DNA from 2 places in the Vibrio sp. 2130-1 genome. Region 2 is predicted to be linked to the other one. Evidence: riboswitches for the same ligand, from Rfam matches in the RefSeq annotation. Region 2 holds a riboswitch; the other holds the start of a gene.
The links. Region 2 has a riboswitch for cyclic di-GMP ahead of R7Q09_RS03000 (TfoX/Sxy family DNA transformation protein). Riboswitches for the same ligand answer to the same signal wherever they lie in the genome.

Region 1 (5,592 bases), on a different contig from region 2:
ACAAAGAGGATTCCGATGCAAACAATCAATGTCGTGTGGTTAAAGCGAGATTTGAGGCTGACTGACCATCAACCACTAACTCAAGCATTATCAACAAAGCACCCAACTGTGCTTTTGTATATTGTTGAACCATTGCTATTGAACAACCCACACTATTCTGAGCGCCACTGGCGATTTGTTTGGCAATCACTGCAAGACATGGATGAAACGCTCAAAGCGTATGGGCATCGAATCACGGTGCTGTTTGACGATGCCTTAGCATGTTTCCAATCAATTCAAGCGCAATATCAAATCAACGCTGTTTTTTCTCACCAAGAAATAGGACTCAACTGCACCTTTGAACGAGACCGACAAGTTGCCGCTTGGCTGTATGAGCAGAACATCGACTGGTTTGAGTTCGAACACGGTGCTGTTATCAGAGGTGCAAAAAACCGGCAAGGTTGGGACAAACATTGGGACTCTGTCATGAGAGCCTCAATAAGCCCTATTGAGATCCAAACCGACTTATTGCATTCATTGGATGCAGAAGCTCTCGGCTGTTCGTTTTCGCCACCATCATCCTGGCTATCAAAATGCAAAGGAATGCAAACGGGAGGAAGCCGGCTCGCTTGGAAAACACTAGAGGACTTTTTTCATCGTCGAGGTCGTGATTACTATCGAAGCATTTCTAGTCCCACAGCCTCACGCACAGCCTGTACTCGACTTTCTCCATACCTCGCTTGGGGTAACATATCCTTGCGTGAAGTTTATCAATACCTTTTGAAACACTGGCAAGTCGCTGGATTTCGTCGCAGCTTAATTGCATTGTCTTCACGGCTTCATTGGCACTGTCACTTCATCCAAAAATTCGAATCGGAATACGACATGGAGTTTTACTGCGTTAATCGGGCTTACGAACCATTGATTAGACAAAGTAGTACTTTCGATGAAGAAAAGTTAGCAGCATGGAAATCCGGGCATACTGGCGTACCTTTGATTGATGCCTGCATGCGCTGTTTGCACCACACTGGTTACATTAACTTTCGCATGCGTGCCATGCTGGTTAGCTTTCTTACTCACCACATGAACATGGATTGGCGAGTAGGTGTAACGCATTTAGCGCAACTATTTCTCGACTTTGAGCCTGGAATTCATTACCCACAATTCCAAATGCAAGCAGGAGTAACCGGGACTAACACAATCCGTATTTATAATCCGATCAAGCAAGCCCAAGAACATGATCCTAACGGTACGTTCATCTACAAGTGGGTGCCTGAGTTACAAATGGTTCCTCCCCCTCTTTTATTCGAGCCCTGGACAATGACCCAGATGGAAGCTGTCATGTATCAATTGCAGCCAGATAGCCGTTACCTTGCACCTATTATCGCACCAGACAACGCAGCTAAGGCAGCAAGAGAGCGCTTATGGACGTGGCGGAAACGAGCTGATGTGAAACAAGAAGGCAGACGAATTCTTGCGCGACATGTTAGACCCTCAAAAGAAAGTAGGACGCGATGATCATCTTTCAATCACGATGCGTACAAATGCAAACACACTCCAGGGAATCCGTTGTACCCTCAACTAGTAAGGAACACATTATGTTCAAACGTATCTTAGTTATCGCGGCGACACTGATGGCGACATTATTTTTTATGCTTCCCGTTCAGGCTCATGAGCATGGCATGATGAAAGCCGATATTGTCGACGTTGCCGCTGAAAATGGCTCTTTCAATACGCTTGTTGCTGCGGTGAAAGCAGCGGGCCTGGTTGACACTCTCAAAGGGGAAGGCCCATTTACTGTTTTTGCACCAACGGATGACGCTTTTGCAAAACTGCCAGACGGCACAGTCGACATGCTCTTAATGCCGGAAAACAAAGACAAGTTAGTATCTGTTTTGACTTATCACGTCGTCCCAGGGAAAGTGATGGCTGCCGATGTTGTTAAGCTAGACAAAGCGACTACGGTTCAGGGGCAAGATGTCATGATTAAAACCATGGGCGATAAAGTCATGGTTAACGATGCAAATGTCATTGCAACCGATGTGAAAGCTAAAAACGGTGTCATTCACGTGATTGATACTGTCATCATGCCGAAATAACACCATTCAAAGGGCGGTACACTCCGCCCTTTAGACAGAACTTCTTCCACCCTTAGCACGATTCCTCTCCACTTATCCCCAACAAACCTCCACCCATTCACCATGACTATAAAAAAGATAAAAACAAAATTAAAATCAATACCTTGCAAGACGACACTGCACAATATTGACGAGGTTAAGATATCGTTATCTTTCAATTTGAGAACAGGATTCCATGTCAGTGACGTTTACTTTTCCACATGTAAATTCTTAAGCTAAATTTTGGCTGCTCAATCACATTTCGGCAAACCATTCGAAAGGGTGGGACGCAAAGCTTCCGGTCTGTCAGCATTTAAAAATCTAAAAGAATGCTCATGATAGCGGGGTTACCATGACGCAGTGTTACAGAAGTCCAATTTCTGTAGCGTTACTTTATGCTCAGCATGCGCCGGGGTGTGACACTAGTTTGTCAGCCATAACAGAGGACATGTGATGAAATCATTTCCAACCAAATCCGTACTCGCGTTAGCACTTGCAAGCATTAGCTCAGGTGCTGCGGCTCACGGTTATGTATCAGAAACCAATGGTGGTGTCGCTGCAAGTCGCTCGGCACTATGTAAGTATCCAACGCCAGATACTAACGAAAAAAATAATAACTGCGGTGCGATTCAATATGAACCGCAAAGCGTTGAAGGCCCTGATGGCTTTCCCGAAACAGGGCCTCGCGATGGTAAAATAGCGAGTGCCGAAACCGCTTTAGCAGCTGCCCTTGATGAGCAAACTGCCGACCGTTGGGTAAAACGCACTATTCAAGCAGGTACACAAACTTTTGAATGGACATTTACCGCTAACCACGTGACGCGCGACTGGAAATATTACATCACCAAGCCTGATTGGAACCCAAACGCTTCACTATCACGAGACTCTTTTGATCTAACTCCTTTCTGTGTCGTCAACGGCAATATGGTTCAACCCCCGAAACAGGTAAGCCATCAATGTAATGTGCCTACTCGCGAGGGATACCATGTCATCCTGGCAGTATGGGATGTTGGCGACACTGCAGCCTCATTTTATAACGTGATCGATGTGAAATTTGATGGTGACAGTCCCGTTATTCCAGATTGGAAGCAAGGCGGTCAAATTATTCCTACAATGGATTTAAATATTGGGGATTCGGTTTATACGCGCGTATTTGATCAAGCAGGTGAAAACATAGCGTATAGAACTGAACTAGAAATTACCGATGCAGCAATGGGCCAAGCGAAAAACTGGTCTTACGCACTCGCGACTAAGCTAAACCAAGAACAAGCAAAACTGCAAGCCGGGCAGTATGCAGAGGATAAATTCACTCCTGTTTATGGTACTAATCCGGTGTATCTGCAAGCAAATAGCGGCCTTGAGCGAGTAGAGATCGGCTATAACATTGAAACTCCTGTTCCAGAATACTCACTCACAGTAGATGGCTTAGCAGACGAATATATCATTGAGTCAACACCGACAACGTTGGATCTGACACTAACTGCTGAAGGCGACTTAAATGCAGAACTCACCGTTTACAATCACCATCGCGAACCACTTGCAAGTTGGGCAAACGAAATGAAAGACGGCTCGGTAGAAGCGATATCGCTCGCTTTAAGTAAATCGGAGCCGGGTCACCATATGCTCGTAACACGTATTAAGGATAAAGATGGCAACTTGGTGGATCAGCAAACGCTCGACTTTCACTTAAAAGAAGATCCAGTAACGCCACCACCATCTGGTGAGTACGATTTTGTCTTCCCTGAAGGACTATCTAGCTACACTGCGGGCACAAAAGTGCTTGCCAGCGACGGGGGCATTTATCAATGTAAACCTTTCCCATACTCTGGTTACTGTATGCAGTGGAAAGAAAGCGCAAACCATTACGAGCCTGGAATAGGTTCACACTGGGAGATGGCTTGGGATAAAGTCAACTAAATCACCCTTTGAACGTTACGCAAAAGAGCCTCACTATGAGGCTCTTTTATAATCAAACGCAAAAATGACAATTTTCCCGGTCTAAACCATGAACACCAGATAAACTAGTGAGATGCGCTCGCCCCTCAATCAGCCCCATTTCATACCCTTCTAGTAAAACGGATTGTCGCATTGATAAGCGCTGAACATGAAAATTATCTGGTGGGGCAATTACCCTAACATGTGTTCCTGGTGGAGGGTTACGAATAAACTCTAATGATTGATTATAGTTATCTGCACGTCTTAACATCGCATCCGCCATTTTGGGGTGCTCCGCAAACAGTTTCTTCATCAGCCATGTGGTCTTAACTGGCTTTTTGGCATAATTCAGCGGGTGAGAGAGTACTACGGTTATGTCGCGAGCCCCTCGACGATAAGCCTCACGCACTGGTATAGAGTCAGCGACCCCACCATCGGTATAACAACCGCCAGAAAAACAAGGGGTATGCTTGTAGGCAATCGGCAATGCTGTTGTCGCTTCAATCGCATGGTGAAAATTATCACGTGTCACGCGATAGTAATCTGCTTGCCCTGTATCTACATTTGTTGTCGCTGCGAGAAAAGGAACGCCATTAAACAGTTTATTTTCATCGACGGGATACAAGCGATTAGATTCTTCAAACAGCCACTTCACATCAATGAGGTCCCCACCTTTAACGAAGCGAGTTGGGTCAAAAAAGCGTTTGCTTGTGGCCAGCTTAGTAATGACGTTAATACTGCGATGCGGGTAGTCGGTCAAATACCCAATCAAATTTGATGCACCAGCAGATACACCGATTGCAAAATCAAACGGTTTATAACTCTGCTCTAAAAACGCATCTAACACTCCGCTTGCGAAGACGCCTCGCATCGCGCCACCTTCTACTACAATTGCTTTTGTTGCCATATTTCCCCCATTCTCCTTGCCAAAAGAGTAATGAAATTCGTGCAATCACAACAATTGAATATTCTTATTATTGAAATAGGTGAAGTCTATTCATTTCTCTCTTAGAAAATGAAAACTAAAGTTCAAAAAATCCGTACCCGTTAGAAATGTAATTGCGGGCTTAACCAAGGTGGCAAGGTCTAAGAGAAATCTAGGAGAAAACCGTTTTATAGGCTTCGCCCGCGCCATCAATGAACATTTGAGTACCAATAACCGCTAGAATTAAGCCCATCATTTTAGTCACAACATTTAGAGCACTTGGTCCAACCGCTTTGACCAATTTGTCTCCAAACAAAAACAGTACATAGGTGATCACACAAAGGACAGCGAAAGAAACGATAGTAATAATGGTTTGATCGAAACCACCCGCTGTCGCAAAGTTCATCGCGGTAGCAATCGTTCCAGGCCCAGCTAATATTGGCATCGCCAGTGGAGACACTGCAATACTCAATGCCGCCCGTTGCTGAGCTGGTGAATACGCCTTCTCTTTGGTTTTCTGATGCGTCGAATCACCTTGAAGCATGTTAAAACCTATCAAAAACACCAAAATGCCGCCTGTTATTCGCAATGCATAAAGCGTGATACCAAACAAATCAAAAATTAACTTACCGGCAA
Region 2 (5,592 bases):
CGGAAGCCCTTCAAAACCTACAGCAAGACGTAAGAATTACCATCCCTGCGTACAGCAGTATTGATAAACTCGCAGACGCAGAAGTTGTATTAGAAACAGAATTAACATCATGGCCGCATACGGAGTATCGAGTTTTGCGGCTCATGTTAGGTCAAAATCCTGTTTACCTGATTGATTGTCCGCCGTATTTCAATCGACCATCAATGTATGCGGAGAACAACCAAGCGTATACTGATAACGGCGAGCGCTTTGCGTTTTTTAGTGCAGCATGTCTCGATATGTTACCCAAGCTCGCCTTTCAACCTAATATCATACACGCGAACGATTGGCACACAGGTCTTGTTCCATTTTTGCTCAAGCACAGGTATGGCAATGATCCGTTTTTTGCTCATACTAAAAGCGTCATTTCAATTCACAATGCGGTCTTTAAAGGCGTATTTAGTTATGAAGACGTGCAGTGTTTGCCAGAGTTTCATTGTAGAAACGTTCCCGATGCTGCGGTGAGTGCAACGCATATTACGATGCTTAAAGCTGGTGTAATGAATGCAGATAAGATAAACGCGGTTAGCCCTACGTACGCAGAGGAACTAAAAACAGAGCTTGGCAGTCACGGCATGGCTTGGGAGTTTCAGCAACGTGCGCAGGACTTAGTCGGCATCTTGAATGGTTGTGATTACAGCGCTTGGAATCCGGAAACTGATACCTACTTGCCGGTTAATTACTGCGCCGACCAGCAAAGTATGTCGCAAGGGAAGAAAGCTTGTAAAAAAGCATTACAACAACGACTAAATTTGCCCGAAAAAAATGTAGCTATGTTCGGTATGGTTTGTCGGTTGACCCAGCAGAAAGGCGTTCATTACTTGTTGCCTGCTTTGGCCGATTTTTTGAAGCACGATGTTCAGCTAGTTGTCGTTGGGACCGGAGACCCTGTTCTTGCCGCTCAGTTACGAGAGGTTGCCGCGCAGTTTTCTAGCAAATTTGCCTTTGTAGAAGCGTATGACAATGAACTTGCGCATATCGTTGAAGCTGGTTCTGATTTCTTCTTGATGCCTTCTGAGTTTGAACCATGTGGCTTAAACCAAATCTATAGTATGGCTTATGGGACATTACCGATAGTACGCGGTGTTGGTGGCTTAAAGGACAGCGTTAGCGATTATGATGTAAACCCATCTGAAGCAACGGGGTTTGTTTTTTTCGAACCGACACCGCAGGCATTGTTGTTAACGATGCTAAGGGCACTGTTGCTCTACGCTCAAAACGAGCCTGAAGTGAATAAAGTACAGTTGCACGCGATGCAACAAGACTTTTGTTGGCAAAAGGCCGCAGAATCTTATTTGCAGCTTTACCACTCAGCGTTAGTTTGACTTAAAATTGTAACGAAAGGCACCGAATGAGGTGCCTTTATTATCTTGAGTAAGGGGAGTGTGGTAGGATGGCTTTTTACTCAATAGCACGATCTTTTTGATACTCAATATGACCCAGCCGCTACTTTTTCATAAAACCTATTTGCACCCTACTAGTCATGAGTGGGTTGTATTTGTGCACGGTGCTGGTGGTAGCTCTTCTATCTGGTTCAAGCAAATTAAAGCTTACAAGCAACACTTTAACTTATTGCTGATCGATTTAAGAGGTCATGGAAAGTCAAATCAGTTACTTAAAGAGCTCATTGCTAGCCGTTATACCTTTACGGAAGTTACCCAAGATATTTTGAAAGTATTGGACCATTTAAAGATCCAATCCGCTCATTTTGTCGGTATGTCGCTTGGTACTATTATTGTTCGAAACCTTGCTGAATTGTCATCAGAGCGCGTACGTTCGATGGTGCTCGGCGGTGCTGTCACAAGGCTTAACACTCGTTCTCAGATATTGGTGAAATTAGGTAATTTTTGTAAGCATATCCTACCGTACATGTGGCTCTACAAACTGTTCGCTTATATTGTTATGCCTCAAAGAAGCCAACGAGAATCTCGCCACCTTTTTATTCGCGAAGCCAAGAAGCTTTGCCAAAAAGAATTTAAACGTTGGTTTATTCTTGCTGCTGATGTAAATCCGTTAATGAAATATTTTAAAGATCGAGAGTTACCCATTCCGACTCTCTACTTAATGGGCGACAGGGATTACATGTTTATTAAACCTGTCAAAGAAATGGTTGCAGCACATAAGCTCAGCATTCTACGAGAAATCCCGAATTGTGGTCATGTATGCAATGTAGAGCGTCCAGAAGACTTCAATCAACACTCCATCGAGTTTATTAAACAGCAAGCTGTATGTGCTTAAAACTGAGTGCATCCACTGAATAGGAGAGCCGCTATAACTCTCCTAGTTGATATCCACATTGCCAACATGCACCAAATTGCCCTTCGTTTATTTCATGACATTTTGGGCATTGCCAATCTTGATACTCATGCCTATCGGATTGTTTTCGATATGCTTTTACTATTTCTTCAGCTTTCATCTTTTGTGCAGTGTCAAAAAGCCACACATAAGGATCGGTATCATCACCAAACGGCAGTTCTCCTTTTAAGCCGAAAATACCTTCTCCACGAACTTCACAGTAAATTTGTTCCACTTTAAGCAGCTCACATACAATGTGTGCTTCTGCTGGGTTTTTAGCGATAAATATTTTCATCAAAATACCCACTTCACCAATTACGAATTTTGCTGACTTGGTGTCGGCCTTACTTTATTCATAACCCATTTAGTGATGATTGGAAATAGTCCCAATAGCGCAAAAGACGCTAATACTGCGGGTGAAACAATGCCCGATAGGCTTTCAATTGTTGCTAATTGAGTACCTGCATTCAGATATACAGCTGTGCCTGGCAGCATACCTATTTGGCTAGTGAGATAAAATCTACCTACAGACATCGGCGTTAAGCCCATCAGTAAGTTGATTAGAAAGAAGGGGAATACAGGGATTAGACGCAAGGAAAATAGATAAAAAGCTCCGTCTTTTTCGACACCTTGATTAATTGCGTTGAGTTTATTTCCGAATTTGTTTTGTACCCAGTCACGCAATAAGTATCGGCTGCTCAAGAAGGCCAGTGTTGCCCCCATAGTGCTAGCGAAAGAAACCAGTAGCAAGCTTGTCCAAAAACCAAATAAGGCTGCACCAAGTAAGGTGACTACTGCCGCTCCTGGGATAGAAAAAGCGGTAATTGCAATGTAGGTAAAAAAGTAAATCGCAGCCGAGAATACAAAATTCTGATCGATGTATGTAGTTAGTGCTTCTTGTTGGGCTTTTGCATTCTCTAAGGTTAAATACTGGCCAAAGTTAATACCTAAAAAGACGATAGCCGCTAGTAGGATGAGACCTAAAATCAGTTTCTTATTCATAATTTTGATTCCAATTTGGGATATATGTAATAAGACAGTAGGAAAACCGAAAAAATTTCACAAAAAAACCGCAGATTAGACTGCGGTTTTACAAGATAGTTTTTAGGCCGACTTTTATTGGAGGCCGTTCATCAACTCATCTCGGCGAGCTTGAGGTACCACACTCCAATGAGTGCCGTTGATAGCACCTTCTAGTGCCCATAGCAACTCAATGTTGACGGTTGCAGAGTGCGTATCTCTTATCGCTTTATAGGCGTTAAGCGCACCTTCCTCTTCAAGCTTCTCTACGGATTCGATGCCGGCTTTTTTTAGCATGCGCTCGGTAGCCAGTCGTAAGTTAGGCAAATCTTTCAAACGGTTAGGCTTTGTACTTGCTTGCTGTTCTTTCTCAAGCTTTGCCTTTTTCAATGATTGATTCGCTACTTCGATTAAGCGTTCGCTTGATTCCCATAAATCGCTGGAAATAGCGTAGTACTTTGTAACGACTGGGAAGCCACGTTTTTTATAAACGTAAGGCTTTAGCCCTTGTTGCTCGAAGTCAGATGAAGTTTTTTGGTCTGCTCTGATATGAAGCTGATTGTTTACCACTAGTGCAAACATTGTTTCATCAGCGAATAGTCCGAAGCCACCAAACATTGAGCGCGACTTGATATTACCAAGTGCCTCAAATAGCTTCATAGAGTCTTTGAGTATCGGTTTATCCATGTTTTGTTATCTCGGTGTAATTAATATTACGCCACCAAAAGTCAGGTCCGAGAGAGTAGCAAACATGCGTAAAAACAATGTCATTACAGAGTAAAGTCATTGCTTACACACTTGCCATCGGTAACCCCGCTACCTTCCATATCGTAATATGGTTCAGGCCGGAGGCTTTGCGTCCCACTCTTTCGAATGGTTTGCCCTGTGCGTGACACAATGAGCATACTTCTTATATTGAATTAACATCACGGTTTAGCGTTAAAAGTGTGATTTTAGTTCAATAAAAATGATAGATTGAATGCTCTATTTTGCATATGGAAAGGTGCAAATTGGCCTTTGAAAAGGAGTTCTTAATATATATTACATTTATATAAAACAGGGAGTTAACGTTAGTCAATTGTTATTAGAGCGGGGTGAAGTATTAGAGATTGCTTAATTTTTCCAAAAAAATAAGCGCCCCTGTAGAGCGCTTATTTAACACGGTTAAATACAGTGAAATTTAGTTCATTTTTTTCACAGTATTTCGAATTACAAGCTCAGGTTGCATTTCGAAAATTCGTTTTTCGTGTTCTTTATCTTTGATACGCTCAAGTAGAATTTCGAATGCATTTTTACCAACACGACGTTTAGGCTGGTGGATAGTCGTTAGCGGTGGAGAGAAGTATTCTGCAAGCTCGATGTTGTCGTAGCCGATCACTGAAATATCTTCAGGAATTTTGATCCCGTTTTGTTGCAAGCGGCTCATTACGCCTAGAGCCATTGTGTCGTTAAAACAGAATACCGCCGTCGGGCGCTTGTCCATTGCGGTAATTTTATCTGCAACTAATACGGCCGTATCACATTCAAAGTTACCTTCAAGGATCCAGTCTTCATTTACAGCTAGGTTCGCTTCGCTCATTGCGCGACGGAAACCTGCAATGCGCTCTTGGCAAGCAAGCTTTTCAAAATGACCGCTTAGACAAGCGATATCCGTATGACCATTGTCAATCAGATGTTTGGTTGCAATGTAGCCACCTTCTTCTGAGTTATCCATGATCTTGTCTGCTTGTGAGCTCTCTGGGCCCCAATCCATGACCACTTTAGGAATGTCCGCATGACGGTCAAGCATCTCTTTTAGTTCTTCGGTTAAGTCAGAACACATCACTAGGATGCCATCAACGCGCTTTTCAGCCAGCATACGAATGTAATCGCGTTGTTTTTCGTAAATCCCGCCTGTGTTACATAAAATCAGAGTATAGCCTTGGCGGTAACAGTAGCTCTCAACGCCATCAATCACTTCTGAGAAAAATAGGTTAGTTGATTGAGTTACTAACATGCCAATCGTACGAGTTGAGTTGCATTTTAGGCTGCGTGCAACGGCACTTGGCGCGTAATTCAGCTCGTCAACGGCTTTCATTACTTTTTCTTGCGTTGCTTCTGCAACGAAACGCGTTTTATTGATAACGTGCGAAACTGTCGTAGTGGAAACGCCGGCTAAGCGAGCAACGTCTTTTATCGTGGCCATAAATGGTGTCCTGTATCGAGCTACTGAAATATGTCGTATTGGATGTACCTGAT

Region 1: another riboswitch for cyclic di-GMP. It lies ahead of gbpA (N-acetylglucosamine-binding protein GbpA); the one in region 2 lies ahead of R7Q09_RS03000 (TfoX/Sxy family DNA transformation protein).

The regions. Positions count from the first base shown of each region.
Region 1 covers NZ_JAWOUT010000007.1:81,587-87,178, reverse strand. The annotation lists gene R7Q09_RS12440 (cryptochrome/deoxyribodipyrimidine photo-lyase family protein) at 16-1,497, shown strand; gene R7Q09_RS12435 (fasciclin domain-containing protein) at 1,578-2,078, shown strand; cyclic di-GMP riboswitch class I at 2,351-2,451, shown strand; gene gbpA (N-acetylglucosamine-binding protein GbpA) at 2,550-4,013, shown strand; gene R7Q09_RS12425 (patatin family protein) at 4,066-4,938, opposite strand; gene R7Q09_RS12420 (MarC family protein) at 5,129-5,592, opposite strand, start outside.
Region 2 covers NZ_JAWOUT010000002.1:92,004-97,595, forward strand. The annotation lists gene glgA (glycogen synthase GlgA) at 1-1,364, shown strand, start outside; gene R7Q09_RS02985 (alpha/beta fold hydrolase) at 1,474-2,277, shown strand; gene R7Q09_RS02990 (DUF2007 domain-containing protein) at 2,309-2,629, opposite strand; gene R7Q09_RS02995 (TVP38/TMEM64 family protein) at 2,650-3,336, opposite strand; gene R7Q09_RS03000 (TfoX/Sxy family DNA transformation protein) at 3,451-4,041, opposite strand; cyclic di-GMP riboswitch class I at 4,158-4,247, opposite strand; gene purR (HTH-type transcriptional repressor PurR) at 4,535-5,539, opposite strand.